DNA from 3 places in the Halobacillus ihumii genome. Region 2 is predicted to be linked to each of the others. Evidence: riboswitches for the same ligand, from Rfam matches in the RefSeq annotation. Region 2 holds a riboswitch; each other region holds the start of a gene.

Region 1 (9,916 bases), 1.6 Mb from region 2:
CTAACATAAGGCAACATTTAGTTGCTATAGTTTCTTTATTTGAAAGTTATTTTGCAATACAGCCCAGTTTTGAGGAAATGGGTTTCCTAGCACCCAGAAACTAGACCCTCTGAGGCCATAGTTCTTGATTGTGTCATACTTAGCCTGTACGCTTCGGGCATCTTCAAACCAAACCTCATGTTGCTGTCCCGTTTCATCTACATAGCGAAAAAATGGAGATTGGTACAATTTATTATACTGAATTTCTACTCCATATCTAGCAGCCAACTGTACAGCTTCTTTAGGACTGATTGTTCGCGCCGTAGTCCCCTCTACCCATGGGATCTCCCAATCACGGCCATAGAGCGGCATACCCATCAGGATTTTTTCGCGAGGGATAACCGTCACAGCAAAATCGAGAACTTCACGGACTTCGTTTATCGGAGCAATCGCCCACGGTCTTCCACCTGCCCATCCCCATTCATAGGTCATGAGGACAACAAAGTCGACGATTTCTCCGTGTGCCTGATAATCGTGCGCTTCGTAAAGCAGCCCCTGTTGGTCTGCACTATCCTTTGGGGCAAGAGCTGTGGAAACAAGCAATCCTCCAGGGTGGAAACGTTCGACAACCCGTCGTAGAAAATTGTTATAGTTTTCTCTGTCTTCTGGATAGACATATTCAAAATCAATGTTGATACCTGCATATCCTTTTGCATTGATTTGCTCCAGTAGATTAGTGATTAACGTCTCTTGCAAGTCAGGATTTCGCAAAATAGCAGCAGCTAAGTCCGAACTAAAGCTCCCTTCTGAGAAATTCGTTAAGACGAGAAGCGGAGCAGCATTAACTGTATGAGCCGCTTCTAAAATAGGCTGATCACCCATTTCTGTGATACTTCCATCATCCTGGACAGCGTACATAAAAGGGGAAAGGTAAGTAAGATTCGCTCCTAGGGCCAGCACTTCCTGTACCCCTTGCTGATTCAGCCGTGTAGTGTATGCATTTACTTCTGTAACCGGCCCCCTTGATGCAGGAATTTTTAAAGTAGTTCCCGGAAAAATTAACGGGGGGTTTTGAAGGTTATTTGCTTGAGAAATTTGATTAACCGTTACTCCATAACTTTGTGCGATGGACCATAAGGATTCTCCGGGCTGAACGATATGCGGGAAAAAAGGAAGTTCAATCAGTTCACCTACGTAAATAATCGAGGGGTTCGTGATATTATTAACGTTAGCAAGTTCATTAACAGTAACCCCATACATTTGAGCGATGGACCACAAATTATCACCAGCCTGAACAACATATTCACGTTCAGGATCCGGAATAACCAGAGCCTGCCCTACCACAAGTACATTAGGATTCTCAAGTTGGTTAGCTAGTATAATTTGATTAATATTAGAACTATAAACCTGCGCTATTCGCCACAACGCATCTCCAAACGCAACGACATGAATTTGCATGCTATCTCTCCCCATTTGCAATAAATACTCCATTATATGTGTGGGCTGCTCGTCCTATTATAATGAGGTAGATTACGGGGATTACATTAAAAACGACCACTTCTCAAGGAGAAGCGGTCGTTTACGTGCATACTTATTTAACTATCCGTAACAGCCCGATTATTGGCCTGGGACCTGATCTGGTCAGGATCATCTTGATCTGGACGCGACCGTTTAATAAAGAACGACAATACTAGTCCAACAATAGCTGTAATACCAGCAACGATAAAGGAAACATTCACTCCGTGTACCAGACCATTTACACCTTGCTCAGGAAGCGTATTATTTACCATCACCGTGACAAGCAAAGCCGTCCCAACTGCACCTGAGACTTGGCGCATCGTATTATTCATGGCTGTACCATGAGGGATTAAATGCTGTGGCAGCTGATTTAATCCAGCTGTCGTTACAGGCATCATAACCATTGCTACACCGAGCATTCTAACCGCGTTAACAGTAGCTATATAGGCAAATGTTGTTTCGGCGCTCATATTGGTAAACATAAAGGTTGTAATTGTTAAAATGGATAAACCAATAATCGCAAGCCACTTGGCACCAAACTTATCAAATAGACGACCAGTGACCGGGTTCATAATACCCATCAATAAGGCACCTGGTAAGAGCGCCAGTCCTGACTCAAAGGCTGTAAAACCAAGCATATTTTGCATTAATAACGGCAACACTGTTGCAGCCCCGATCATCGCAATAAACACAACCATACCCAGAGCCGTAGTTAACGTAAACATTTTATACTGAAATACCCTGAATTCAAGTATCGGTTGTTTCAATTTCATTTGTCGAAGAATAAACCATGTCAGCGCAAGAGCACCTACTACCATAGAGATGACTACTTGCTGACTGTCCCACCCGCTGCTGCCGGCAGAACTAAACCCATATAATAACCCGCCAAATCCTAGTGAAGATAAAATGATCGACAAAATATCAAGCTTAGGAAATGTGCGTTCCGTCACATTTTTAAGAAGAATATAGGCTAGAATGATGTCAACGATAACGATAGGTAAGATGACGTAAAACAGACTTCTCCATGGAAACTGCTCTACAAGCCAGCCTGACAAAGTCGGGCCTATAGCCGGAGCAAATGCAATCACCAGGCCAAACATCCCCATAGCTGTTCCACGCTTTTCAATAGGGAAAATGAGAAAGAGTATAGTTTGCATCAACGGCATGATGATCCCGGCACCGGCTGCCTGTATAATTCTTCCTACCATCAACAGAGAAAAGGTCGGGGCTATCGCACAAATTAATGTGCCAATCGCGAACATCCCCATTGCAGATAAAAACAAAGCTCTCGTTGTGAAACGGCCAATTAAAAAAGCTGTAATTGGAATCATGATACCATTTACTAACATAAATATAGACGTTAACCACTGGGCTGTGTTCGCCTCAAGATGTAAATCAGCCATGATGTGCGGCAGGGCCGTAGCTAGAAGCGTCTGATTTAATATAGCAGCAAACGCCCCTGAAATTAAGACAAGCATCAGAGGTACCTTGTTTATAGTCTCCCCCTGTGCCTGATTGGTATTGTTACCCATGTTATTCCTTCTTTCCATATGATTAAAAGAGGACACGAACCTTTATTATTGTTTATAAATTAAGATGATTTTATAAGGCCTCTCTTTAGTAAACTTAATTCAGCAGTGTAGTTTTCCATAGCTTCCTCTACAGGCAGCTCCTTTGCATAACTTTGTACAAGGTTATGAAAGGTTACCGCTACGGTAATTTCGAGAAAGTGATATAACTCCTCTTCACTCGAAACATTTAGTTTTTCCGTATTTATCAGCTTAAAGATCTCCGCATAACGCTCGTTAAATGTATCTTTTGTCAGAAGTTTAGCGAATGTATTTTCAATTTTATAATTCATATTTAAAAAGGCATTTCTAATAAAATCATTTTTACCTTGATCTTGAGAATATTCCAGAGAAACTTGAAAGATTGCAATCATCGTTTCAAATATATCTCCGTCATATTTCTTTAGAAAGCTAATAAAATGCTCGTGCCTCCTCTTTGCATCTTCGTTTAGCAAATAAAAGAAGATATCTTCTTTATCTTCAAAATACTGATAAAAACTCCCTCTTGAAATTTTCGCCGTCTTCACGATATTTGAAATAGATGCATCGTAAATTGAGACTCTTGAAAACTCTTTTTTTGCTGCATCTATCAAGGCTTGCCTTTTTTCTTCGTTTAAATTATGAAATGTTTGTTTGGGCATCATTTCTCCCCCAATCTAATTAAAAAATGACACGGTGTCACTTAAGAACAAGAACTACTATATATGACACTGTGTCACATGTCAATGAATACACCCGACTATTTGAAAAAAGTCTTCAATTCTATCTTCTGTGACCATATAGCTCTCTAAAAGGAAACATATGAAGAAACGCAGCTCTATTAATCTTTTATCAATAAAAGGTTAATAGAGCTGCGTAATTGTTCTAGCTAAATAAAGCACATTAATTTACTTTTTCTCAAATAAAAAGACCCACATGAACGTGAGCGCCTGCTTAAGTTCGACTGGGAAATGGGACACGTCCTCTCCCTCTACTTCCCGTTTGTAGACCCCATGGCCATCAATAAGATTCCATCCTGTTTCTTCAGCCATTTGCCTGAGTTCCCATGGCATCATCGTGTTACATATCACTTCTTCCCCGTAAACCCGCCGATAACTATTCATTCTTGGCTTCGCGGTTGGCCCTAAAATGCCGATGCAGAGTTGACCGCCCTTCTTTAGAACCCGTTTCATTTCCTCAAGACCCTTGTAGGGAATTTCTGTCCATTCCAGACTATTCACAGCCATAATCGCGTCAAAGCTTTCCTTTTCAAAAGGAAGATGAGTGAGGTCTCCTTGTACGAACTGCAGTCTCTCATGTTCAAGACGTGCCTTCGCACGTGTGATCATATCTTGTGAGATATCCAGTCCTGTAACATTATAACCTTCTTGCTCAAGTTTATAGGATCCATAACCGTCTCCACACCCTAGATCGGCTACCTTACTTCCTGCATCCACATGCTCTTGTAAAAAAGGAATAATCGTTTTCCTGCTTCCCTTATCCCACATATTCTTGCTGTTTGCGTTCCAAAACTCTACTCGATCATTCCACTGTTTCTCAGCTTCTTGATGCCAATTAAATGAAGTCATCGTGTTTGCCTCCTTTTGCCTTCCTGCCTCTATACTATTAATTCTACATCTTTTTTTCGATTCCTTTCCAGCAGGGATTTATTCCTAATCCTTGAAAAACTGTTGCAGAGTTCTACGATCTTCGTTATGATAAAAACACAATATAAGCTAAATAATAATTCACCAAACACTATATATAGTATTTGCGTAAAGAAGATGCCACAAGGCTTAATAGGGAATCCGGTGCGAATCCGGAACTGCCCCCGCAACTGTAATCGCTCTCGAAACGGAACAATCCACTGTGCGCTATGCATGGGAAGGGCCGGAGTAGAAATGAGCGTGAGTCAGGAGACCTGTCTTCTTACGCACGGAAGTTTCAACTTCTTCGGGGATTGAGAAGATGAAGCGATGGAATGAAGGGTGTCTCCACTTTCTACTTTTGGACATCCGTCTTCGTTTCATGGTTTCATCCGCTCAATTAAATGAGCGGATTTTTTTATGACTAATTATGCGAAGAGACTTTATGTGATGGGGGCCCCCTTGGATCAGGGTACTCACATCACTTTTTCAAAAGTTGTTTAAAAGGAGTGGTTAGATGACAGCGGTACACACATTGAACTGGCAGACTTGGTTAGCAGAGCAGGTAAAAAAGTTCCCGTCACTGGATATCCAGCGATTGTTGGACAAGCTCCCGAATATGAAGCTTGGTCAAATGGAGCGTCGGGAGCAGGGTAAAGCACTGGTCCTGGAGTGTTTGGCTGAAATTAATGAGAAGGAGCCGTATTGGACGTATTTGGCTGCACGAATTCAGTTAGAGATGATGTATGAAGATTCGGCACGCAATCGTACTCAGAGTAAGCCGTATGCGGGATTACACCATTTAATGGAGTTGTTGAAAGACGAAGGTATTTATAGCGCGGATTTACTTAGCAATTATTCGAAGGAGGAAATCAATACACTTGAGGCGGCCATTGTTCCTGAGCGCGATCATTTGTTTACTTATATTGGGTTAAAGACCCTCGGGGACCGCTATTTGGCAAAGTCAAAGGCTGGTGAAATGTTTGAGCTTCCTCAGGAGCGATTCATGATTATCGCCATGACGTTGATGGCAGAAGAGAATCATTCAAAGCGTATAGAGCGGGTGAAGGAATCATATTGGGCATTGAGTAACCTCTATATGACCGTAGCTACACCAACACTGGCGAATGCTGGCAAGCGTTATGGCCAGCTGAGCTCTTGTTTCATCGATACGGTCGATGATAGTTTACAGTCGATCTACGACACTAACACGGATGTGGCAAATTTGAGTAAACACGGTGGAGGTATCGGTGTTTATTTAGGTAAAATACGCAGTCGCGGCAGTGATATTCGAGGTTTTAAAGGCGTTTCCTCAGGAGTGCTCCCCTGGATGAAGCAGCTTAATAATACAGCTGTCAGTGTAGATCAGCTCGGTCAGCGGCAAGGAGCTGTGGCGGTGTACCTTGATGTGTGGCATAAGGATATTTCCCCCTTTCTCGACAGTCGCTTGAACAATGGAGATGAACGGCAGCGAACGCATGATTTGTTTACGGGAGTTTCCATTCCTGATGTGTTTATGGAAGCTGTTGAAAAACGTGAGGATTGGTACTTGTTTGATCCACATGAAGTTCGTTCCGTGATGGGGTTTTCACTGGAGGATTATTACGATGAAAATCGTGGCAGCGGATCATTTCGTGATCGATATTGGGCTTGCGTTGAGCACCCTGGTTTATCAAAAGAATCAATACCTGCGATTGAGGTTATGAAACGAATGATGATTGGCCAGCTTGAAACAGGCACGCCGTACATGTTTTACCGTGATGAGGTCAATCGGATGAACCCGAATAGCCATAAAGGAATGGTGTACTGCAGCAATTTATGTACTGAAATTTTGCAAAATCAAAGCCCTACTGTCCAGGCGGAGCAGTATATAGAGGACGGGAAAATTATCACTGTCCAAAACCCAGGCGATTTTGTAGTTTGTAACTTATCCAGTGTGAACTTAGGCCGTGCTGTTCCAGCTGGAGTTCTTCCACGACTGATACCAATTCAGGTACGGATGCTCGATAATGTGATCGATCAGAATACGATTCCTGTGAAGCAGGCTCAACTGACAAACCAGTCTTATCGCGGCATTGGTCTTGGAACATTTGGCTGGGCTCACCTGCTTGCCCGTAAAAAGATCGCTTGGGAATCAGAGGAGGCTGTCGATTATACGAAAGAAGTGTATGAGGCTATTGCCTTCTACACCATTCAGGCCAGCAGTGAGCTTGCTCGTGAAAAAGGAAGCTATCCTTATTTTCAAGGATCGGACTGGGAGACAGGTGATTTTTTTATTAAACGGTCGTTTGACCAAGATGCGAGTTGGAACTGGGAGCAGTTACAGCAGGATGTTGCAGAGAATGGCATGCGTAACGGCTACTTAATGGCCGTTGCACCAAACTCCAGTACATCGATTATTGCGGGAAGCACTGCCAGCATCGATCCGATTTTTAAAAAGTTTTATTCCGAGGAAAAAAAAGATTATAAAATTCCTGTAACGGCGCCGGATTTGGATGCGGAAACCTATTGGTACTATAAGTCGGCCTATGATATTGATCAGCATACGAGTATTAAGCAGAATGCGGTTCGTCAACGATATGTCGATCAATCGATCTCGTTTAATATGTATGTTCACAATACGATTAAAGCAAAGGAATTGCTCGCCTTACATGTAGATGCCTGGAAGCAGGGCCTGAAGACGACTTACTATACCCGCTCTACCTCCAGCCAGGGGGAATATGAAGAATGTGAAAGCTGCTCATCATAAAGGAGGTTGATAGAATTGAATACGACTATACACAAACGGAAACTTGTCGATTATGAGGCGCCAAATGCTTCAACAGGAATTGTCAACGGACGGAGCTCGAACGTACTAAACTGGGATGATACCCGCTATTCGTGGGCCTACCCGATGTATAAACGGATGCTTTCAAATTTCTGGATCCCAAATGAAATTAATATGAGCAACGATTTGAAGCAGTGGCCGCAGTTATCGGAGCAAGAACAAGCCTCTTTTAAAAAAATCATCGGGTTGCTGGCATTCCTTGACTCCATTCAAACCGATTATGCCGGTAAGATCACGGACTATCTGACAGACTCCAGTTTATCGGCGCTCATGCAAGTGCTCGCGTTTCAGGAAGTGGTTCATAACCAGTCCTACTCTTACGTACTTTCCACTCTTGTGGATCAGAGTGAACAGGAACGAATTTTCGAGTATTGGAAACATGACGAAGTGTTAATGGAACGAAATCAGTTTATTACAGATGGCTATGAAGCCTTTGCTGAGAAGGCTAGCTTAGAAAACTTCTTAAAATCGCTCGTGTATGATGTAGTGCTGGAAGGATTGTTCTTTTACGCAGGATTTGCTTTCTTTTACAACCTGGCACGTAATCAGAAAATGGTCTCGACAAGCACGATGATCAATTATATTAATCGCGATGAGCAGCTCCACGTCAATTTATTCACAAGAATTTTCAAAGAAACGCTGGCTGAAAACCCGGAACTTGATCGGGCGGAATATGAGCGGTTTGTGACGGAGACATTTACAGTAGCGGCTGATCTTGAGATAAAGTGGGCTCATCATATTATTGGTGAGCAATTTCCTGGCATTCCGATTGGCGACCTTGAAGATTACATTCGGTTTATGGCAAACAATCGGTGCAGCCAGATGGGCGCTGAGCAACCCTTCCCTGCGTATAATCAGAACCCTTTGAAATGGATTAGAGCCTATCAGGAAGTAGACGAAGGAAAGTCAGACTTCTTCGAACAAAAATCAAGACAATACACCAAAGTATCCGAAGACAACGGCTTCGACGAATTATAATTGGAATATGTACCCACCTCAGGTCATCCATTTTCTGGATGACCTGAGGTGGGCATTTTTGGAATTCTGGTTTCCTCTATGAGCTTACCATTTTACCTCCGTTTACGTGGAGTACTTGGCCTGTGACATACCTGGAATCGTCTGATGATAAGTACACATAGGTTGGAGCAAGTTCGAACGGCTGTCCGGCATTTTTCATAGGGGTATCTGCTCCAAACATTTCCACATCCTGTGCCGAAAAGCTTGCCGGAATTAGTGGTGTCCAAATTGGACCAGGAGCCACAGCATTTACTCGAATCCCTTTGTCCGCAAGGTTTTGGGACAGGGCTCTGGTAAAACTCACAATAGCTCCTTTAGTGGCTGTGTAATCAATAAGCTGTTTATTCCCTTCATAAGCCACCACAGATGCTGTATTAATGATAGCATCACCATCGCTTAAATGAGGAAAGGCAGCTTTTGATAAATAGAAGAAGGAATAAATATTCGTTTTAAACGTCTTATCAAACTGCTCATTTGTAATATCTATTAAATTCTGCTGAGGAAATTGAACACCGTGATTGTTGACAAGAATATGCAGATTTCCAAAGGTTTCAAGTGTTTGCTTAACAATATTTTCACAATGTTCGGGTTCACTAAGGTCACCTGTTACTAACAAACATTTGCGGCCAAGTTCTTCGATGCGTTTCTTCGTGCGGAAGGCATCTTCGTCTTCATCACTAGAATAATATGGGATCACAAGGTCTGCTCCTTCCTTTGCATATGCGATAGCAACAGAGGCTCCGATTCCACTGTCCCCACCTGTAATAATGGCTACTTTGCCAGCTAGCTTTTCACCGCCTTTATACTCCTGGTTTTCAATGATTGGCTTTGGGTTCATTGCAGATTCTTTTCCTGGCTGTGTATTCTGATGCTGGGGCGGAAATGTTAATGGTTGCTGTTTAGCTTTTGTGATTTCTTTGTAATAAGAATACTTAGGGTACATAGTTACTCCTCCAGTTAAGTCGTTTCATTTTTAAATACTGCCCTAAAAATCTACAACCATTCCATACGAATTCATTTTTCAAACCATACCATTACAATCACAAAACCTGTGGTAAGATAGGGATTATAATCGATGTCTTTTTCAACTTACTAAAACCTTAACGAGAGGGGTGTCGTCTATTCTATGAGGTGGGACAAGTTGATTAACAAAGAACGCACAGAGGAACTTCCTCAAAAACCAAATCATACGCAACCTGAAGCAACAGCTGATGAGCTAGTTGAGGAGTGGATTCGCAAGTATAGCCACGATCTTAAATGGCTTGCCTACTCTTATGTGAAGGACTACTCCTTAGCGGAAGATTTAACTCAAGAGGCATTTATTAAGGCCTACGAGAAATATTCAACCTTCAAACAACAATCCAGCGTCAAAACGTGGCTTT
Region 2 (9,916 bases):
AACAAGGTGAAACCCCCTTCTTTCTTTGTAAAGTAAGGGGGCTGTTTCTTCTTATTTTATAACTTTTCCATCACTATCTACGTAGACAGAGGTCACAATGGTACGATTAAATGGAACGTTTGCTTTCGTCTTTCCTTTAAGGTCAATAGTAAGATTGTAAGTGCCTTCTCCGAGTTTTTCTAACTTTTTAGAAGAGGAGCCGTTCAGATCATTCCACTTTAGGCTTTTCGTCTTCTTTTTACCTTTCTTATAGTAGTCTAGGCGAATATCTGCTTTTACTTTGTTATGATCGATCGCTTGTTGATGCTGTGCGAGTAAAGATACTTCCATGTTTTTATTTACTGTAAAGTCTAAGTCCTGATTAACGGGGCTTTGATAATGGACGGATAGAAGGTAGTGCTCCTCAGGTGAAGCTGCTTGAAGTGTCCATTCTCCTTTAGCAGGTTGGTTTAGTTGAATAGAATGATAATAAGCACCCTGGAAAATATTTGACGAAGCTGGTGTGACTTCAAAGGATGAATGGTTTTTACCGTCTGGTCCAATGAGAGTTAATGCAGTATTTTCCCTTTCGCTGATCCAGTTCACGGTAGCTTCAGTTACGTGATCTTCTACTATGAATTTTTCATAAGTTGATCCTTTATAGGTTCCCCCGCGATAGTAGTAGTTTGCAAGAGGGGAAGGCTGATGTTTTTTCCGATCCATTGGTTCTGTTAACGTTTTATAAGCCGTTACGGATTGGTTTTCATAAAGGTATTGATCAAATAACCGGAATGTGGAACTGCCTAAGCGGATTTCTGAGTGATTCCAGTCAGCTACTTTAACTTCCTGGGCATAAGGAAGGCGTGAGCTAGCCACAGTAACTGCACCATCATTCGCTCCATAGCTGCTCAGGTATAACCCGCCCCAGTAAAGCGAAGTTCCAAAGGTTCCCCATCCTGTACCGCCGAATGTAAAAATGGGATCTTTATCAACATTAGCATGACTGTCGGTTTGGCTGCGGAAATTGTTCATGTAGCCGGTTTGGAGCGAATAGACGGCTGGATTTTTACTTCCAATTATGTCAGCCAACCACCCGGCCCAACTGCTATAGGCAAGATCGGCAAGCTGTGAACCATGATGAGGGGTAGAGAGGGTAATCAAACGGTCAACGTAAGGGGAGGCCTGGTAATGTACAAGGGCGGACTGTGTATCGATGCCACCTTTACTATGTGCTACGAGTACCAATTCTTCGCCAAAGTACTCGTAAATTTGTTTTAGTTTTTCAGCTAATAACTTTCCGTTGTCCCACATATTTTTAGTAGGATACAAATCTACAAATGCCGTTTCAAAGCCATGATTATAAGCCGTTTGATACATATCATTTTCTTTCCACCAGGTGTGAGAGGAACTATTTAAGCCATGAACAAACACAACAGGCGACTTGGAAGAATCAACATCAGTGGGAGTGAGACCGACGTACCACTGCCCAGGCGTTCCGGAGGGGTCTCCTTTTCCAAATGAACCTGCATAAACTTGTAATGGTGATAGGAGAATAACTACTAGCAGAAAGATTCCTGCTTTTTTTAGCATTTGTACACTCCTTTCTGACAAAATCGATGAAGTCACAGTCAGCAATTTATTATATACGTCTGAATTTTTTGTAGAACAAAAAGTTAAAATAAATAGTTCAGTGAACTCAGGTGTTTTAGTGTGAATATTTTAAGGTTGATCCATTCTTATTGACAACTGGCTGGCTCTCGCCGATAGTGAAGAGGAGGACAAGTATCCTCAAACAAAATTTAATAGGCTTTATGGTGGCTTCATGATTGAAGCTGAAAAGGGAAGATTGGTGCAATTCCAACGCGGTCCCGCCACTGTATAGAGGAGGCATTTTGCGAATTTCACTGTTTCTGACTCGAAATGGGAAGGAGAAAAGGCTGTTGATTCTGAGCCAGGAGACCTGCCATAAAGAAGAACATGTTAATCCTACGGGAGATAGGAGGGTGTTACGTGATGAGGTATCTATTTTTTCTTGCTGATCCCTTATAACTGCTCATAATCAAGTCACATCTTCTTTAGGAAGGTGTTTTTTTATTGCGTTTTTTGTGAGTTGGCTTTTTTGCAAAAACGCTTAACAGCTATGTAAGAGACCTGCAAGGAGGAAAGGAAATGGAAAATGCTTTACCGGTAAATGCTTCGAAAATGACACAAACACGTTTGGTTCTGCCTCCAGATACCAACCATCTGGATACGATTTTTGGAGGGAAAGTACTTGCATATATCGATGAAATTGCAGCCTTAACCGCTATGAAACACTCTAATTGTGTGGTTGTTACGGCATCGATTGACTCAGTGGATTTCCTATCTTCGGCTAAGGTAGGCGATGCGCTGACCTTGGAAGCGTTTGTTACGTCAGCGGGAAGGTCATCAATGGAAGTTTATGTAAAGGTGTTTGCTGATGACTTATTAAAGGGGGAGAAGATGGTGACAACTGAATCATTCTTAACGATGGTTGCTGTAGATTCAGAAGGAAAACCAACACCGGTTCCACAAGTAATCCCTGAAACAAAAGAAGAAATAAGGTTACATCAAACAGCACCCTCGAGAAAAGAGTATCGCCGCAACCGCGCCAGCTTACGATAATCCCAATTAATTCCACCTCAGGTCATCCAGAATCTGGATGACCTGAGGTGGAATTAATTGGGATTAGTTGTCGTTTTTCGGCGGGACGTCGCAGCTTTCATCTGTGCAGGCTTCTCCCTGTTTGTCATCAGTTAAGCTTTGAAAAGCAGGCGATTGCTTTTCTTCCTCCATTACTTTCTGTAAGCTTTGTACAAAAACTTCGGTAGGCTGAGCTCCAGAAATAGCATACTTTCTGTTAACGACGAAAAAAGGTACGCCTTGAACGCCGATTTCCCTTGCTTCTGCTTCCTCCGCACGAACCACCTCACCAAATTGTTCACTTGAAAGTACATCACTGACATCAGTCTGGTCAAGTCCTATGTCTTGTGCAAGTTTGATTAGTGTATCGTGATCACCAACATCTTCTGAATCGGTGAGAACAGCTTGGAAGAACCGTTCTGTCGCTTCCTTACCAAGTCCCTTGCTCTCTGCAAATTTAGCTACACGGTGGGCGTCGAATGTATTAGTAGGAACTGTTGTGTCCAGATTGTATTTCAACCCTACGCTGGTCGCTTGCTGTTCCATGTTTTTATTCATCTGCTTGGCTTCTTCCACGCTCTTCCCATACTTGGCAGCTAATTTCTCGGCATTAGACATTCCTGTGTTTTTCTCCGCTTGCGGGTCAAGTTCAAAGCTCTTATAGACGATCTCTGTCTGTTCACCTTCAGCTATTTGTGAAAGAGCCTCTTCAAGTCGACGCTTTCCAATATAACAAAACGGACAAACAAAGTCCGACCAAATTTCTATTTTCATGTTTATCACCTCATAGTTAATTTTTCACACATTTATTTTACGGGGCAATTAAGTGAAATGCCATTAATCTGATTGATAAGCCACTAGAAAGAACAGATAATATTTTTGGCTGGAATATAGTTCCACCTCAGGTCATCCAGATAATGGATATAAATAGGCTGGATGGTTCTAGTGGTCAGACGTCTTGTGCTGTGTCTTTTGGCGCAATTTGTAATTTTTACAGAAAAAAGGTCAATGTGTAGGCGGATTATCTTTTATACTTGGGAAAGATTGATAGATTTTTATAACTTATTTAGGAGGAATGAAATGAGTATTAAAAAGACGGTTGTTACTGGTCTGGCAGCTGTATTAGCGTTAAGTCCATTTGCAAGTGCGGTTCCTCAAAGTCATGCAGCGGAATCAGCAGATGACCTATTTTTCTCAGAATACATAGAGGGAAGCAGTTATAATAAAGCGATAGAAATCTATAACGGAACGGGCAGTTCAATAAATTTGTCTGCCTACACGATCGAAATGTATGCAAACGGGTCACTGGAGCCGACGGGTACTTTCGAATTGTCTGGTACACTTCCAAGCGGTGAAGTTTTCGTGGCAGCTAATAGCCGGGCAAATCAAGAGATTTTAACAAGTGCGGATGCCACTAACAATTCTGCGATTAATTTTAATGGAAATGATCCCGTTGTCCTAAAGAAAGACGGCATGGTGGTTGATTCTATCGGTCAAATTGGCAGCGAAGAATCGTATGCTGATGACGTCACACTTGTTCGTAAGGAGTCAATTACTGCTGGGAACAAAAATACAGATGACCCTTTTGAAACAGCAGGAGAATGGGATAGCTATGCCAAGGATACGACGGAGTATCTAGGAAGCTATCAAATGCCGGATGTTCCTGAAGTAGAGCTGCAATCAATTAAGGATGCGCGGACAAGCGAACCAGGAGCAACCGTTAAGGTAAAAGGAATTGCGACAGTTGCTTTTGAAACTGGTGGTCAAACAAATCTGTACATTCAGGATGAAACAGGAGGCATTATCGTTCGTGCTCCCGGTTTATCAGCTGAGGCAGGCGATGAAGTGACCGCCACAGGCGAGTTCTCTGATTATTATGGGATGCAGCAGATTCTTGCTTCGTCAGCGAATGTAGAAGTCGTCACAGAAGAAGTTGGCGTCCCTTCTCCCCAGAACGTAACTTCTCAACAATTTTCCCAAAATGAAGGTGAAACAATTGAGGGTGAATTTGTTCAAGTTAATGGGGTAGAGGTTCTATCCAAAAATAGTTACGGAGATTTCACCGTACAGGATTCAGCAGGAACATTTACGATTACACCTAACGATGAAAATGCTCTAGAAGTTGGAAAAACATATGAGCAAATTGCTGGTGTCGTTAATTACAGCTTTAATGAATATCGACTTGTTCCACGTAATGCACGGGATATTGTCAACGAAGTGTTTGCTGTGCAGGCGAATCCAGCGTCAGGTTCCCTAGTAGAGGGTGAAACAGTGGAACTGTACACCGCGCAATCAAATGCGACTATCCATTATACAACAGATGGTTCAGAACCAACGCCAAGCAGTACTAAGTATACTGAGCCAATTACAATTGAGCAGGATACAACCATTAAGGCAGTTGTTGTAAAAGAAACAGGGGAAGTAAGTCCAGTTTCAACCTTTGAGTACGAGGTGCTGAAGCCACTGGATGATGTTGAGATCCATGACATTCAAGGTGCGAGTCATACGTCCCCATACGAAGGTAATGTCGTTGAGCATGTAGAAGGCGTGGTAACAAAACTTGATGGATCAAATGGTTTCTACATGCAAAGTCTTAACCCTGATGACAAAGTGGCTACATCTGAAGGGATTTATGTGTATGACCGTTCAGGTACAGCAGAGGTGGGCGACCATGTAGAGGTAGCTGGTGAAGTAACTGAATGGCGGGAAGAAGGTTACTCTGATGCAGAGGATTTATTAACAACGCAAATTAGTGCATCAGAAGTAAGCGTAACAAAGGGTGGAACCAAACTTCCGGATCCAATCGTGTTAGGCGTGGACCGAGAGCAGCCTACGGAAGTGATTGAAAATGATGGCATGGAGTCGTTCGATGCGAAAGAGGATGGTTTGGACTTTTACGAAAGTCTTGAAGGGATGTTAATTGGGATTAAGGATGCTACGGTTGCGGCACCAGTAAAATATGAAGAGCTCGCTGTGTATGGGGAAACTAGTGAAGATCAGCGGTTTACCCGTGCTGATGGTCTGCTCATTTCACCGAATGATTATAATCCTGAGCGTCTTTTGATAGATGTGGATGGGCTTGGAATTGATGCTGTGACTGGGGATTACTTTACGGAAATGATCACGGGTGTGGTCAGCTATGATTATAGTAATTTCAAGATTCGTCCGTCCGGAGATTTTCCTGAGTTGATGGATGGCGGTACAGAGCGGGAAGTGACGGAGCTTGAGAGTTCGAAGCAGAAACTGACTGTGGCAAGTTACAATGTTGAGAATTTCTCCGCAGCGGGTGACCAGGAGAAGGCCGCTCGATTGGGCGAGGCTTTGGTGAAGAATTTGAATAGTCCTGATATTGTCGGGCTGACTGAAATTCAGGATAATAACGGGCCGACAGATGATGGAACGGTCGCTGCAAATAAGAGTTATCAAGAATTGATTGAAGCCATTGAAACTGCAGGCGGACCAAGCTATAAGTTCGTTAACATTAATCCAGTTGATAAAATGGACGGAGGGCAGCCTGGTGGAAATATTCGTGTAGGGTTTCTATATAACCCTGAGCGTGTATCGCTGACTGATAAGCCTAAGGGCGACGCGGTCACAGCTGTTGATGTTAACGAAAACGGGTTGACGCTAAACCCGGGCCGCATTGATCCACTGAATGCCGCGTTTAATGATTCTCGTAAGCCGCTGGCTGCAGAATTCAAATTTAATGGTGAAAAAGTGATCGTTATCGCCAATCACTTTAATTCAAAAGGCGGTGACGGCGCGTTGTTTGGAGCGGAACATCCTGTTGTGCTGGGAAGTGAAGAGCAGCGTATCGAGCAAGCTGAGGTTGTAAATAATTTTGTTGAAGAGGTCGATGAGGAAGTGAAGCGGGAGAATGTAGTGGTGCTCGGGGATTTGAATGACTTTGTGTTCTCAAATCCATTGCAAACACTTGCAGGCGATGATCTATCCAATATGGTTAAGCAACTTCCGACTGAAGATCGCTATTCTTATATTTACCAGGGGAACTCACAAGTACTCGATCACATTCTTGTCAGCGATCATTTAGCAAAAGAAACAAAAATCGATGCCGTTCACATCAATGCAGACTTTTCTGAAGCAAGTGGACGTGCCAGCGATCATGACCCAATGGTTGCCCAGATTCATGTGAAGAAAGGAAAAGGCACTCACCCAGATTTTCACAAGTAAATTACCTAAATTAACCACCTCAGGTCATCCAGAAACTGGATGACCTGAGGTGGTGTTTTTTTCCACATTATTTTTGTTCGTCGATGGCTGCTCGGGAGCGGTCCAGATATTCAACGACTTCTTCATAATAATTGGACACATAACTCATAAATAAGATGTCCACTACGTGAAGCTGGGCGAGCCTGGAACTTGTTGCGGCACTGCGGATCATCGCCTCTTGGGTTGCGGATGTGTAGAGAGGGATATCAGCAAGTTGGGATATTGTTGAAGAGCCATATTTGGTAATGCTGATTGTTTTCATGCCATTTTTTTTGGCCAACCGTAAGAATTGAATCACTTCATTCGTCTCACCTGAAAAAGAAACGGCGATCGCTACGTCCTTTTCTTTCGCATTGGATAGTGTGGTATAAGCCATGTGTGGATCCTGTAAACAAAAAGCATATCGACCGGCACGCAGGAATTTCTGCTGGCCATCTGCTGCCACAAGACCCGACGCCCCAATTCCAAACAGGTGAATCGATCCCGCTTCATGAATGGTGGTCACCGCTTCCTCAACATCCTCAAGTCGCAGCATTTCCTCTGTTTGCTTTATAATTTCAATCCCATTCTGCGTCATTTGACCGATGATGTGGTGCACAGACTCCCCTTCGTTTATATCCCTGTATTCCGAGGTGGATGGCTTCTGCACATCCCCGGCAATTCTCATTTTTAGTTCTTGAAATCCTTTTAATTCAAGTGATTTACATAAACGTATAACCGCAGCAGAGCTTGTCTTACTTTGTTCCGCTAATTGTTTTACGGTCATTGTTACGACGGTTTCTGGTGTAGATAAAATGTAGTTGGCGATTTTTTGTTCAGAAGTGGGGAGGCTGCTTACCACACTTCTCAACATGGCGAGTCCACCGGATATGTAGGCCATGGTTATTCCTCCTCATACAATCTATTCCAAGGATGCGTTTCTGTAGCTAATCATTCTGAAGATCTATAAACATATTAGCAAATAAAAACGTTTACATCATAGAATAAGTATATGCTATAATGAAATTAAATTTCAATAAAAAATAGTATTGTTTGAAACTATATACTGTAGGAGGCGTTTTTCATGAAAAAAAGAGGACAAATAACTTTAATAAAACAAAAACGACTTCAACTTTGCAAAGGAACACATCCATGATTATTGGGATAGATGCAGGTGGCACAGCAACGAAAGGCGCGCTGATCAATAATGAAGAAGAAGTGCTTTTTACCTTTGAGTCAGGTTATGGGAATCCATTGATAAATGAACAAAAGGCTTTTGAGCATATTGAAACTGTGATGGATGCATGCAAGAAAGCATCCGAGCAGCCTATTCAACATATCGTCATCGGTATGGCTGGCTATCAGACGATGAAACACACTATCACGCTGCCGAAGTCGTGGCGGAATAATCCGAAATTAGATGTTATTAGTGATGTGGAACTCGCCTATGAAGCAGGTTTGCCTAATCAAGAGGGGATTCTTACGATTGCAGGAACAGGCACGATCCATGCAGGCAAAAAAAACCAAAAGCTGTTTATCAGAGGGGGATGGGGCCATTTATTAGGAGATGAAGGAGGGGGATACACTCTTGGCAGGTCTGCTGTTAAACGAGTACTATACGCCCTTGAAATGGGCCTGGATCATACTCCTTTTTGCGAAAAAGTGATGTCCTATATGGAGGCTTACGAGGTAAATGAAGTGAAAAGTTGGTTTTATTCCCAGGATAAAACAAGTGTGGCTGCTCTTGCTAAATTTATTAATCAATTAGCGATAAAAGGAGATCGGGAGGCTTGTCAGCTGCTTCAGGAAGGTGCTAGTGAACTTGCCAGACAGGTCGAACAGCTCTACGGCAGGATGGAGCTTGATGAAGGAGCCGTACTCGTGGTGGCAGGGAATGTGTTGCTAGGCAGTGAACGGTTTTTTTCTGCTTTTTCTAAGAAAATCACCTGCCCTTTTCGTGAGGTGAGACATCTTAAACGGCCTGCTTATATGGGAGTTTGTTCGCTTGCTGAAAAAAAGAAAAGCTGTAGCTCGAATAGTTCACATAGCATTTTTGAATAAGAGAGGATTTTTCTATGAATATAAAGGAAATTTCTACAGAGCAAAGAAACTCAAGTACGTTGACGATTGATCAAGCAAGCAGTTTTGAAATCGTGCAATTGATGAACAAGGAAGATTATGCTGTACCGCAAGCAATTGGCAAGATTCTTCCTCAGCTTGCCACCGCCATTGACAAAATTACTGAACGGATGTCGTTAGGGGGGCGTTTGATCTATGTTGGGGCTGGTACCAGCGGGCGGCTCGGTGTTCTTGATGCCTCGGAATGTCCTCCCACATTCAGTGCAGACCCTGAGCATGTTCAGGCCCTTATTGCTGGTGGACCGGCAGCCATTACAAGTGCTTTTGAAGGAGCCGAGGATGATGTGGAACAAGGTAGATTGGACATAAACGCTAAGAATGTGAATCAGCAGGATGTGATCGTCGGGATTGCGGCAAGTGGTCGGACCCCTTATACGATTGGAGCAATGAAAGAGGCCAAAAACCATGGAGCTCTTGTGCTGGCTGTTGTGTGTTCACTGGGATCAGATATGGCAGAGGAAGCAGACCTTACGTTGGTTGCGGATGTAGGTCCAGAGGTCCTTACGGGTTCGACCCGGTTAAAGGCTGGAACAGCTCAAAAGCTAATTTTAAATATGCTGTCGACAGGTACGATGATTAAGCAAGGAAAAGTGTACAGTAATTTGATGGTTGATTTGCAGCCTACGAATCAAAAGTTGCAGATTCGCTCGAAGCATATCATTATGGAGGCAACAGGTGTTTCTGAAAAGAAGGCAGAGCAGGTGCTTCACGAATATGGAGCAGTTAAACCAGCTATTTTGGCACTATTGACTTCTCTTAAAGGAGAGCAGGTACATGCTTCTTTAGCTAAACATAACGGTCACATAGGGAAAGCCATCCAAGCCGAATCTAACTAAACAGATTTCCAAAAAGCCCCACCTCAGTTCATCCATATTTTGGATGAACTGAGGTGGGGCTTTTTGGACGGTGTGGGACATTTTTCATGGTT
Region 3 (9,916 bases), 770 kb from region 2:
GGCAAGGCTTCCTCATCCTTTATTGATTCACCTTTTTCTTCCCAGTTAAAAAAGTCCATAATCTTTTTTCTTTTACGTCCCTGCTTGCGGAAGTAATCAATAGTCACATGTCTAGCTATCGAAAATAACCATGTTTTTTCACTGCTCCTGCCATCAAATGATTGATATGATTGAAGCACTTTTATATAAACCTCCTGGGTTAAATCTTCAGCGGCTGATCGATTTTTTACCATATAATAAATAAATTGAAATAAATCTCGATGATATTTATCGTAAAATTCATCAAAGAACGGTTTCACACCTTGAACCTCCCGTTCATTCATATTGTCGTTTATGTACCATTAAAAGTTACACCTACCTATCATAATACCGATCATTTAAAATGAAAACCATAAATGTTCATATAAAAAAGAGCTGCTAAAATCGCAGCTCAACTTTAAATATCCTTATACACTTGTAAGCGAATGTTTCTTTTGATAACGAGAAAACAATGTTCCTAACACCGGGGAGAGCACAAGGATAAAAATTACGTTGCTTGCGGCATGATTTAAGTCCATCGGCAATCCTGCTAAATAATAAGCCCAAAACGGCTGTCCTGCAACTCTCATTGTAAAAGAAATAATTAGTCCATAGACAATTCCGCTTAGAAACCCATATATTGATAGCATCCATACTGGAATGTTCGCCCAGTATTTGCCGATTAAACCTGCTCCCAGTCCGATTATAGACCAGGATAGAATTTGCCATATAGTCCAGTACCCCATCCCTAGAAAAACATTAGAGAGAAATGTTGTTAAGAAAGCCATAATGACTGCTGCCAGCGGCCCTAGCCAGAAGCCTGCAATGATAATAATGGCAGTAACAGGCTGTACATTTGGAATGTTCGCCATCACCAGACGTCCTGCAATTGCCATCGAAGCAAGCATTGCAATTAACGTTAATTTATACGTATTCATGAATCATGATTCCCAGGATTGAAAATCAAAGACAATTTCGTCGCCCTGTTTTACCTCGTATTTATTTGCTCCAACCATTGAAGTTTCCCCGTTTATGGTAAACATCCAGGCCTTTTGCTCTCCTTCGCTGGCAGTAATTCCTTCAAGTCCCGTAATAAACCCATCTTTCTCTGCCACCTCAAAGTTGTTTTTCATCACTTCCATTAACACAGTGCCTTCTTCAACTGTTACTTCTTCATTGGCGAGCACTTTTTCCCCTTTGTTCTTAGATAGTTCGATGTTAAGTGTTACTTCCTGCTTCTCCTCTTGGCTGGTGCTGGCCTCTTCTCCTCCACCTTCAGTTTGACAGCCAGCGAGCACGAACAAGGTCACCATTAATGCTGTGATTAGTGCATACATCTTTCTCATGATTACAAAACCCCCATTCTATTAATAAATACATTGCTGCAATGCTAATCGGGGATGATGATGGTTGACTACTCAGGTCTACCCAAATGATACTAAAAAAGCCTGCTCCTTTATTAGAAGAGCAGGCTTAAGACATACCAGTAAAGCTATGTAAAAACACTACATAAGATTAAACCGGATATCTCAAAGGCTCAATCCCCGAAGCTTTGAAACAATATATTAAATCAGGCAGGTCTACTGACTCGTGCATCATTCTACTAAAGAGCCTTCCCACGATTATTCGCAGTGGTTTCCCTTGTTCGTCAACACTTACAGTTGCGAGGACAGTACTGGCTTTTCACCAGATTCCCTATTACACCATATCGGGTACCTAATTTTCTCATTTAATTCTATTTTATCGTACAGCATGGTCAGGGTATTTTCAAGCTATTTCTCCTCTTGTTCCAGTTCTGTCGGCAGAGTAAAGGTGAAAGTTGTTCCCTCATTCACTCTACTATGAACATGAATCGACCCTTTATGAGCCTCAATGATGTTTTTGGCAATAGCGAGTCCCAGACCCGTTCCTTTCTTACTATTTTCCCTTTTTCTAGACTTATCTGCTTTATAGAATCGTTCAAATACAAATGGGAGATCTTCTTCAGGTATTCCCAATCCTGAATCTGTGACTTTCACGATCCATTGATCAGATGTTCGTTCGGCTATTACATCCACCGATCCGTAATCATTCGTATGCCGAATCGCATTATCTATTAAATTCGTTAATACCTGCTCAATGCGATCTGCATCGATATGAATGGTTCCTTGCGCGTCATTTGAATAAAGCTGAAGGTTGATCTCTCTTTCGTTTGCCAATCCCTGAAATTTACGAATAATTTTTTCAAGAAACGGCATTACTTCGACTGTATCCTTATAAAGAGTCATATGACCGGCTTCCATTCGAGCGAGATCCAGTAATTCATTCACTAGCCTGCTGATACGGAGTGATTCATCATGAATAATTTTAGCCAGCTCGTTTTTATCTTCCTTCGTTTCGGCTACATCATCCACAATTGCTTCACTGTATCCCTGTAACATTGAAATCGGAGTTCTTAGTTCATGTGAGACGTTTGCAATAAAATCTTTTCTTAATTTATCCAAACGCCGCTCCTCTGTCATGTCTCTCAGTACCGCTACCGCTCCCCTTATATAAGTACGATCATAAAGAGGGGTCATTAACATTACCCACGTTCGTCCTTGCACAGTAATTTCAGTCATCACTTCCTGCTCAGTCTCAATAACCTCATCAAATAGTTTTCGCATGGGCTGAGGCACTTCCCTTTTTCCATGGGCAGGTTCGTTCCCGTCATTTTCGTATATCCAGGACTGATAAAATTGATCAGCGGGCGGGTTAGAGACTAAAATTTCTCCCTGCCTATTAATCGTAAGCACTCCATCCGCCATGGAACGTAAAATACCGGACAATTGTTCTTTTTCTTGATTAACAGCATTAATGTGAAACTTAAGTTCTCGTCCCATACGATTAAAAGCCATAGCCAGTTCTCCGATTTCATCATGTGTTAAAATCGGAATCTTTGTATTGAATTCCCCTCTTGCAAGTTCCAAAGCGCCCTCTCGCATTTTAATTAACGGAGCGGTGATTCTTGTTGATAAGAAAAAGGCGAAGATTGTAGTCAAGATTATAGCGATTCCTGCGCCAAGGAAAACAATTTTAGTTGTTTGATCAGACGTCTTTTGAATGGTATCAAGCGATTGGTAGACAAATACTGCACCTTCACCATTTGAAAGTGGGGTACCCACGACCATAATCTCCAAATCTGACTTGGCAAATCCCGCCACTTTCATCACATCTTCATTCTCTTTAATGACTGAGGATAGTTCAGGATCACTCATAAACCAATCGTACCCTACTGCAGGCAAATCGTTTGAATTACTATCAGAAGAAATAAATTCAGTCGAATCGTAGGTTACAAGAACATGGCTGGAGGGATCCTTAATTAGTTCAGCCATCGATTGAATTAAATTCTTATCATCATACTCTTGTACGACCTCCGATACTTTTGAAGCGGTTTGTAATAGCTCGCGTTCAGCATCCACCACATGGTAATTTTCAAAGAACTCAAGAAGTAATACAGTGAGTATGACTAAAACAAAACAAACGAGCAATAAAATCGTAAACCATAATTTCCCGACTACACTGCGCCAGAACATTACTCGCCACTTACCTCAAATTTATAGCCTACACCCCAGACTGTTACGATCATTCCAGCTGCATCTGTAGAAACTTTACTCAATTTCTCGCGAAGGCGTTTCACGTGAGTGTCGACAGTCCGTAAGTCACCAAAAAATTCATACTGCCATACCTCTTTCAACAATTGTTCACGATCAAAGACCTTATCCGGTTTCTGGGCCATGTAGTTCAAGAGTTCATACTCTTTAGGTGTCAATGATACTTCTTTATTGTCCGCTGTAACCCGATGTGCATCATTATCAATGGTCATATGCGGGAATACCAGCACATTTCGAGCAGCTGTATCTGTCTCGAGAAATTTAGTGGACGAAGCACGTCTTAGAATCGCTTTCACCCGTAAAACTACTTCTCTTGGGCTGAATGGTTTCACAATATAATCATCTGTTCCTACCTCAAAGCCTTGAACGCGATTAGACTCCTCCCCTTTAGCAGTCAGCATAATAACGGGTGTAGCCTTCTTCTCTCGCAGTTCCTTACACACCTCTATTCCGTCCATTCCAGGCATCATAAGATCAAGTAATATGACATCATAATCTTCCTGCAAAGCTTTTCTTAAGGCTTCATTTCCTTCTTCGGCTTCATCAACTATATAATCTTCTCGTTCTAAGTACATACGGATTAACCTTCTAATACGTTCCTCATCATCTACAACTAAAATTTTTGCTTCATAATCCATATTTATTACACTCCTTATTTCATCAAACGGCTATTTGTTACCTATTATATTAAAAGACAGGAGGGGTGTACAAACCCTTCCTGTCTCAACTCTAAGTTATGCGTACGAATGGAGCCCGGAGATGATTAAGTTTACCGCTAGCAAGTTAAACATAATGATGGCAAAACCACCAACAGCAAGCCAGGCTGATTTCATACCTTGCCATCCCCTTGAAAGTCTGAGGTGTAAATAGGCGGCATAGAAAAAGAAAGTAATCAAGGCCCACACCTCTTTAGGGTCCCATCCCCAAAAGCGGTCCCAGGCTTGTTGGGCCCAAATCATGGCAAAAATAAGAGCTCCGAGTGTGAAAATTGGGAAGCCAATGGCCACGGCACGATAAGATATCTCATCGACCAGTTCCGGGTTGACTTTTCTCAGAAGAGGCTGAACTGCTGCCCCAATCCGTTTTCTAAGAATTAAACGAGCAAGCCAGTAAAGCACGAGTCCCCCAAGGAATGACCAAATCATCGTATTAAACTTAATGGCGGCATCCTGCCCGCGCATCCACTGTGGCACTTCAAACAATGGAGACATACCTTCTGTAATAAGTTCTCCATCAGTTGGACCCGCAATAGCCGGCATTTGATACTTAATTTCAGTTGGCTGTTCCTGGATAGGTGCTTCAAAAGTGACTTGATAATTCACCGCATTAAACGATGAGGAAATAATGATAAAGGCTAACGCTGTAGCCAGCATATAGATGACAAACTCAAGCCAAAACGTGTGTTTAGATTTTTCACTTTGATCAATTTGGCGAATTAAAAATATCAAACCAGCCACAAAACTTACGGATAAAACAGCTTGTCCAAGCGATGCTGTTGTCACATGAATGTAAAGCCAATGCGATTGCAAAGATGGAACGAGCGGTGAAATTTCACTAGGAAACATACTCGCAAACGCAATGATAAGCAACGCGATGGGCAGTGCGAACAGTCCCAGTACATTAATTCGATAAATAAAATACATGACGATAAACGCCAGAACCAGCATCATGCCAAAAAATGTTGTGAATTCGAATAAATTACTGACAGGAGCATGTCCACTCGCTATCCATCTTGTAATAAAATAACCTATTTGTGTGAGAAAACCCACAATCGTTAAGGTGATTCCTATTTTACCGGCAATACCAGATTTTTTCCTTTGCTTGTCACGTATCGTTCCCCCGAAGAAAAACGTAGCGACTAGATAAATAATAAATGCGGCGTAAAGTAAGTTACTGCTAACTGTACTTAACTCCATTGTTCGCCCTCCTTTATCACCTTCAAAAAGATATTAATCCTTCATTTCCTGTTGGTCATTTGGAGCTTCTATTCCTGTTTCACTGATGACCTTGTCAATTTCCCGTCGTAATGCAAACCAATTTTTATTCGTATGTCCCGCAATCCATACACCTTTTTCTTTTGGCTTAATCCATATCCGGCGATGATTCCAGTACATTCCCTGGATTACCCCAATCATGAAAATGGCTCCGCCTAACGCAATGAATGGGAGTGTATAGTCTTTGCGCACAGTTAACCCGGTTACATCACGAACATCAAAATTGATTAGGCCAATTTTATAATCATTTTCCCCGGTTGCATCCACATTGGCCCCGATCCCTACGAAACTAACCTCTGGTTCTGATTCACCAGGAGGGTAAACATTGAAGACAAACGCTGGATTTTTCGGGTATTTAGATACAGATACAGGTTTTCCATCCTTAAGCTCATACTCAGGGTAATAAGAATCGAGAACCACTCGATAGCCACTATCCAGTTGATATTCTGATTTTGGCTCAGATAAATCTACAGTGAATTGACCATATGAGCTATCTTCATTGTTTTTATCATGAATCTTAAAGGTCATTTCTTTAAACTCATTTAACTGATAACTCGCTTGGTAAAGAGCGAATCCGCCGAACTTGAGTGGGTGATTTACTTTAATCTGATCTTCTTTAATTTTCTCGAGCTCAGGGTCGCCACCTACAACGATCGGATCAGTACGTTTATACACAACGGCATTTGTTTGATAGGTTTTTGGTACTAATCCTCCTTCGTTCTGAAGAGCTTCCTGGAATCTTTCATCATCTTCATCATATGTTTCTAGTATAAACTCTTTGTTCTTAATGTAGTATTGACCTTCTGTACCGTTAATTACTGCTGTTTCTCCTTCTCTTACCCAGACGAAGTCATCTACGTACAGAGCAGGTATAAACCTTAATAATGTACCTAGCAAAAAAATTATTAATCCGATATGGTTCACGTAAGGACCCCATCTGGCAAAACGGTTTTTCTCAGCCAGGATATGTCCATCTTGTTCTGTCACTTTATAACGGCTTTGTTTTAAGTTTTTTCTCACTTGTTCAATATCTACGGAACTTGATTCTGTTTTACCAAAAATTCTTTGTTTTTTTAAAAATAAATCATGGCGCTCAGGCTTCTGAGTTCTAAGCGTTTTATACAGTGGTACAAATCGATCGATACTAGCAATGACAATAGAGATTCCAATCATAGCTAGTAATAGCATGTACCACCAGGAACTGAATAAATTATGAAACCCTAGTTGGTAGTAAATTTGACCAGCTAATCCATATTGATCTTCATAATGGGTAGCAGCATCGACATTTGGTGGTATGTACATTTCTTGTGGAAAAATCGTGCCGACTGCTGAAGCGATCAGGGTAAGAACAATGAGCCACACACCGACTTTTACGGAAGAAAAGAAATTCCAGATTTTATCGATAAACGTGCGGTTATATGTTTGCGAACGCCTGGCACTTCCATCATAGCGCATGTTCAATAGTTTTTGATTGTCATTTCCATCTATGTGCTGATTGCCTTGTATCGGTTTCCCGCAAGACTCACATAGTACCGTTCCCTCCGGATTCACGTGACCACATTCGCATGTAATGTTATTCATAGTAAAACCTCACAATTTCAAATAAACTCTATGCCTCGGGAGTAATTTGCTGCAGGTAGCCATCTAATTTTTCTAAAGTAAGCGGTCCCACAACATGTTTCACAACTTTCCCCTCTGGACTAATGAAGAATGTAGATGGAATTGGACCGACATTATATCGATTCATTACTTGTCCGTTCTCATCTTGTAAAATGGGGAAGGAAATTCCATAACGATCCAGGAACTGTTCTACAACAAGGTTTGTAGAATCTAAATTAATCGCAAGTATTTCTACACCCTTTTTCTTGTATTCAGAGTAAAGCTTTTCCATGTAAGGCATTTCTTTTTTACATGGTTCACAATAAGTGGCCCAAAAGTTTAGCATTACTCCTTTACCTTCTAAATCACTCAAGGCAATCGTTTCTCCATTTGATCCGAATTTCTCTAATTGAAAATCAGGAGCAGGTTCACCTTCAGCTACAACTGCTTTATCGCTATTGAAATTAGAGACTAGCGCAAATACTACAAGTCCCGCCATCACAGCGAGTAAAATGGTTCTGAATACTAACCTTTTTTTCTTTTTTTGTACAGTCTTTTCCTTCATAGCACTCACTCCTATGACTATTATAACATCGATCGACAAAGCTAAATTTGAATATTATTCAACATTTTTTCCAGCCATTTGACGTAGTTGTTTAATTTCATGAGGTTTTAACGGACGATAATCCCCCGCATTTAAGCCTTGAAGAGTAAGTGATCCATAACGTTCACGCTTTAACTTATCTACAGGGTAGCCTAAGCCTTCAAACATTTTTCGTATTTGGCGATTCTTTCCCTCATGTAAAATCACCTGAATAATTGCACTGTTCTTCTTTCTGTCAGTTGAGAGCACTTTCGAATGAACAGCTTTAAATGTTTCATCTTCAATTGTGACTCCTTTTTTAAATCGTTTTAACTGTTCATCATCAGGAATTCCCTTAGTCTTTACAATATATACTTTATCCACCTCATGACTGGGATGCATCAATAAATTAGCAAACTCCCCGTCATTCGTTAACAACAGTATCCCCGACGTGTCATAGTCAAGCCTTCCTATTGGAAAAATACGCTCTTCTACATCAGGTAAATAATCCGTGACGACTTTTCTGCCTTTATCGTCATTCACACTTGAAATCACACCTCTTGGTTTATAGAGTAAATAGTAGACTGGAACTTCTTTCGTAAGCGGTACTCCCTCTACTTCAACATCATCATTTGAGCTAACTTTTGTACCTAACTCTTTAACAACTTTTCCGTTAACAGTTACTTTACCATCAGTAATCATTTTCTCGGCTTTTCTGCGTGAAGCCACACCAGCATGTGCGATCACTTTCTGCAGACGTTCCATATTTGACATAGGACCGTCCCCCTTTATGTCTGAATTTTTCACGATAAACAACTTGAAAGCCACGCCATTCTTATGCAGCGCGGCTCGTCAACCCTTCATTATTATACATGTTTCAGCTACAAATAAACAAAAGAATCATCCTGTTTATCCAAACAGGATGATAACGATGACAATTGATGCTATTATACCAGCTAAATCAGCGAGAAGTCCAACCTTCAGAGCGTCTCCCATTCTTCTTATGCCTACCGCTCCAAAATAGACCGTTATGATATATAGAGTTGTGTCTGTACTCCCCTGCATAACAGAAGCTAATTGACCAATAAAGGAATCTGGTCCAAAGGTACGAATCAGCTCAGTTGTAACGCTTAAAGCTGCCGTGCCAGAAATAGGTCTTATTAAAGCTAATGGCAGAATCTGTTCAGGAATAGCAAAAATGGAGGTCAATGGTTTAACGAGGCCAAGAGCAGCATCCATAGCACCTGAGGCTTGAAAAATAGCGATCGAAACCATCATGCCTAACAAAAAAGGAAGTAATGAGATAGCAATCTGAATGCCTTCTTTACTTCCTTCTACGAATACTTCATATGCAGGTACTCGTTTGATCGTGGCTGTTACAAGGACAATTAGAATGACTCCTGGGATAAGCCATATACTCATAATGTTTGTCCTGTCTTTCTACGACGATAATAGAAAAAACGATCAATGATCAGGGCTGCGAATGTCGATATCATCGTAGCAAGAATCGTTGCCCCTACAATACTCGTAGGATCAACCGAACCATATTTCATGCGAATAGCAATAACAGTTGTAGGTATTAAAGTCAGAGAAGAAGTATTGATGGCTAAAAAAGTGATCATAGAGCGGCTGGCTCTTTCGGAACCTGATAGTCGTTTCATCTCTTTCATTGCTTTAAGTCCCATCGGTGTGGCTGCATTTCCCAATCCGAACATATTTGCCGTCATATTGGATAAGATGTATCCAAGTGCTGGGTCATTTTCAGGAATATCAGGAAACAATCTTTTAACAATCGGTTTAAATAATTTAGCCAAACCAGATAATAAACCGGCCTCCTCAGCAATCTTCATTAAACCTAACCAAAACACAAGAACTCCCGCCAGACTTAGCGTAATCATAACGCTTTCTTCAATAGTGGCAAAAATAGTTTCATTCACTTTATCCATAGTTCCGTTGAAAGCAGCATAAGCGATTCCGCTTACCGCAAGAAAAACCCAAATCAAGTTGACCATGGTACCACCCCCGTGAGACGTTTTAAGTAAGCAGCCCACTCACCGACAAATGAATCATAGGGTCGTTCATTCCATACA

The links. A riboswitch is a leader RNA that binds a small molecule or an ion and turns the genes downstream of it on or off. The one in region 2 is predicted to bind cobalamin.
Region 1: it holds a riboswitch for cobalamin, as region 2 does, so the genes downstream of both, G6R08_RS12460 (ribonucleoside-diphosphate reductase subunit alpha) here and G6R08_RS04870 (acyl-CoA thioesterase) in region 2, are expected to answer to the same signal.
Region 3: it holds a riboswitch for cobalamin, as region 2 does, so the genes downstream of both, G6R08_RS00845 (DUF4430 domain-containing protein) here and G6R08_RS04870 (acyl-CoA thioesterase) in region 2, are expected to answer to the same signal.

The regions. Positions count from the first base shown of each region.
Region 1 covers NZ_CACVAO010000001.1:2,494,449-2,504,364, reverse strand. The annotation lists gene G6R08_RS12480 (glycoside hydrolase family 18 protein) at 25-1,437, opposite strand; gene G6R08_RS12475 (DHA2 family efflux MFS transporter permease subunit) at 1,575-3,029, opposite strand; gene G6R08_RS12470 (TetR/AcrR family transcriptional regulator) at 3,089-3,709, opposite strand; gene G6R08_RS12465 (class I SAM-dependent methyltransferase) at 3,953-4,633, opposite strand; cobalamin riboswitch at 4,810-4,986, shown strand; gene G6R08_RS12460 (ribonucleoside-diphosphate reductase subunit alpha) at 5,208-7,439, shown strand; gene G6R08_RS12455 (ribonucleotide-diphosphate reductase subunit beta) at 7,455-8,495, shown strand; gene G6R08_RS12450 (SDR family oxidoreductase) at 8,572-9,477, opposite strand; gene G6R08_RS12445 (sigma-70 family RNA polymerase sigma factor) at 9,676-9,916, shown strand, end outside.
Region 2 covers NZ_CACVAO010000001.1:923,005-932,920, reverse strand. The annotation lists gene G6R08_RS04880 (hypothetical protein) at 1-10, shown strand, start outside; gene G6R08_RS04875 (esterase/lipase family protein) at 52-1,569, opposite strand; cobalamin riboswitch at 1,775-1,961, shown strand; gene G6R08_RS04870 (acyl-CoA thioesterase) at 2,149-2,622, shown strand; gene G6R08_RS04865 (DsbA family oxidoreductase) at 2,686-3,414, opposite strand; gene G6R08_RS04860 (chitobiase/beta-hexosaminidase C-terminal domain-containing protein) at 3,721-6,831, shown strand; gene G6R08_RS04855 (MurR/RpiR family transcriptional regulator) at 6,899-7,750, opposite strand; gene G6R08_RS04850 (BadF/BadG/BcrA/BcrD ATPase family protein) at 8,002-8,910, shown strand; gene murQ (N-acetylmuramic acid 6-phosphate etherase) at 8,925-9,824, shown strand.
Region 3 covers NZ_CACVAO010000001.1:153,621-163,536, forward strand. The annotation lists gene sigX (RNA polymerase sigma factor SigX) at 1-299, opposite strand, end outside; gene G6R08_RS00840 (ECF transporter S component) at 447-956, opposite strand; gene G6R08_RS00845 (DUF4430 domain-containing protein) at 960-1,364, opposite strand; cobalamin riboswitch at 1,575-1,753, opposite strand; gene G6R08_RS00850 (ATP-binding protein) at 1,791-3,572, opposite strand; gene G6R08_RS00855 (response regulator transcription factor) at 3,572-4,288, opposite strand; gene ccsB (c-type cytochrome biogenesis protein CcsB) at 4,385-5,566, opposite strand; gene resB (cytochrome c biogenesis protein ResB) at 5,600-7,225, opposite strand; gene resA (thiol-disulfide oxidoreductase ResA) at 7,254-7,808, opposite strand; gene G6R08_RS00875 (pseudouridine synthase) at 7,863-8,591, opposite strand; gene G6R08_RS00880 (spore maturation protein) at 8,736-9,248, opposite strand; gene G6R08_RS00885 (nucleoside recognition domain-containing protein) at 9,245-9,838, opposite strand; gene G6R08_RS00890 (D-alanyl-D-alanine carboxypeptidase family protein) at 9,826-9,916, opposite strand, start outside.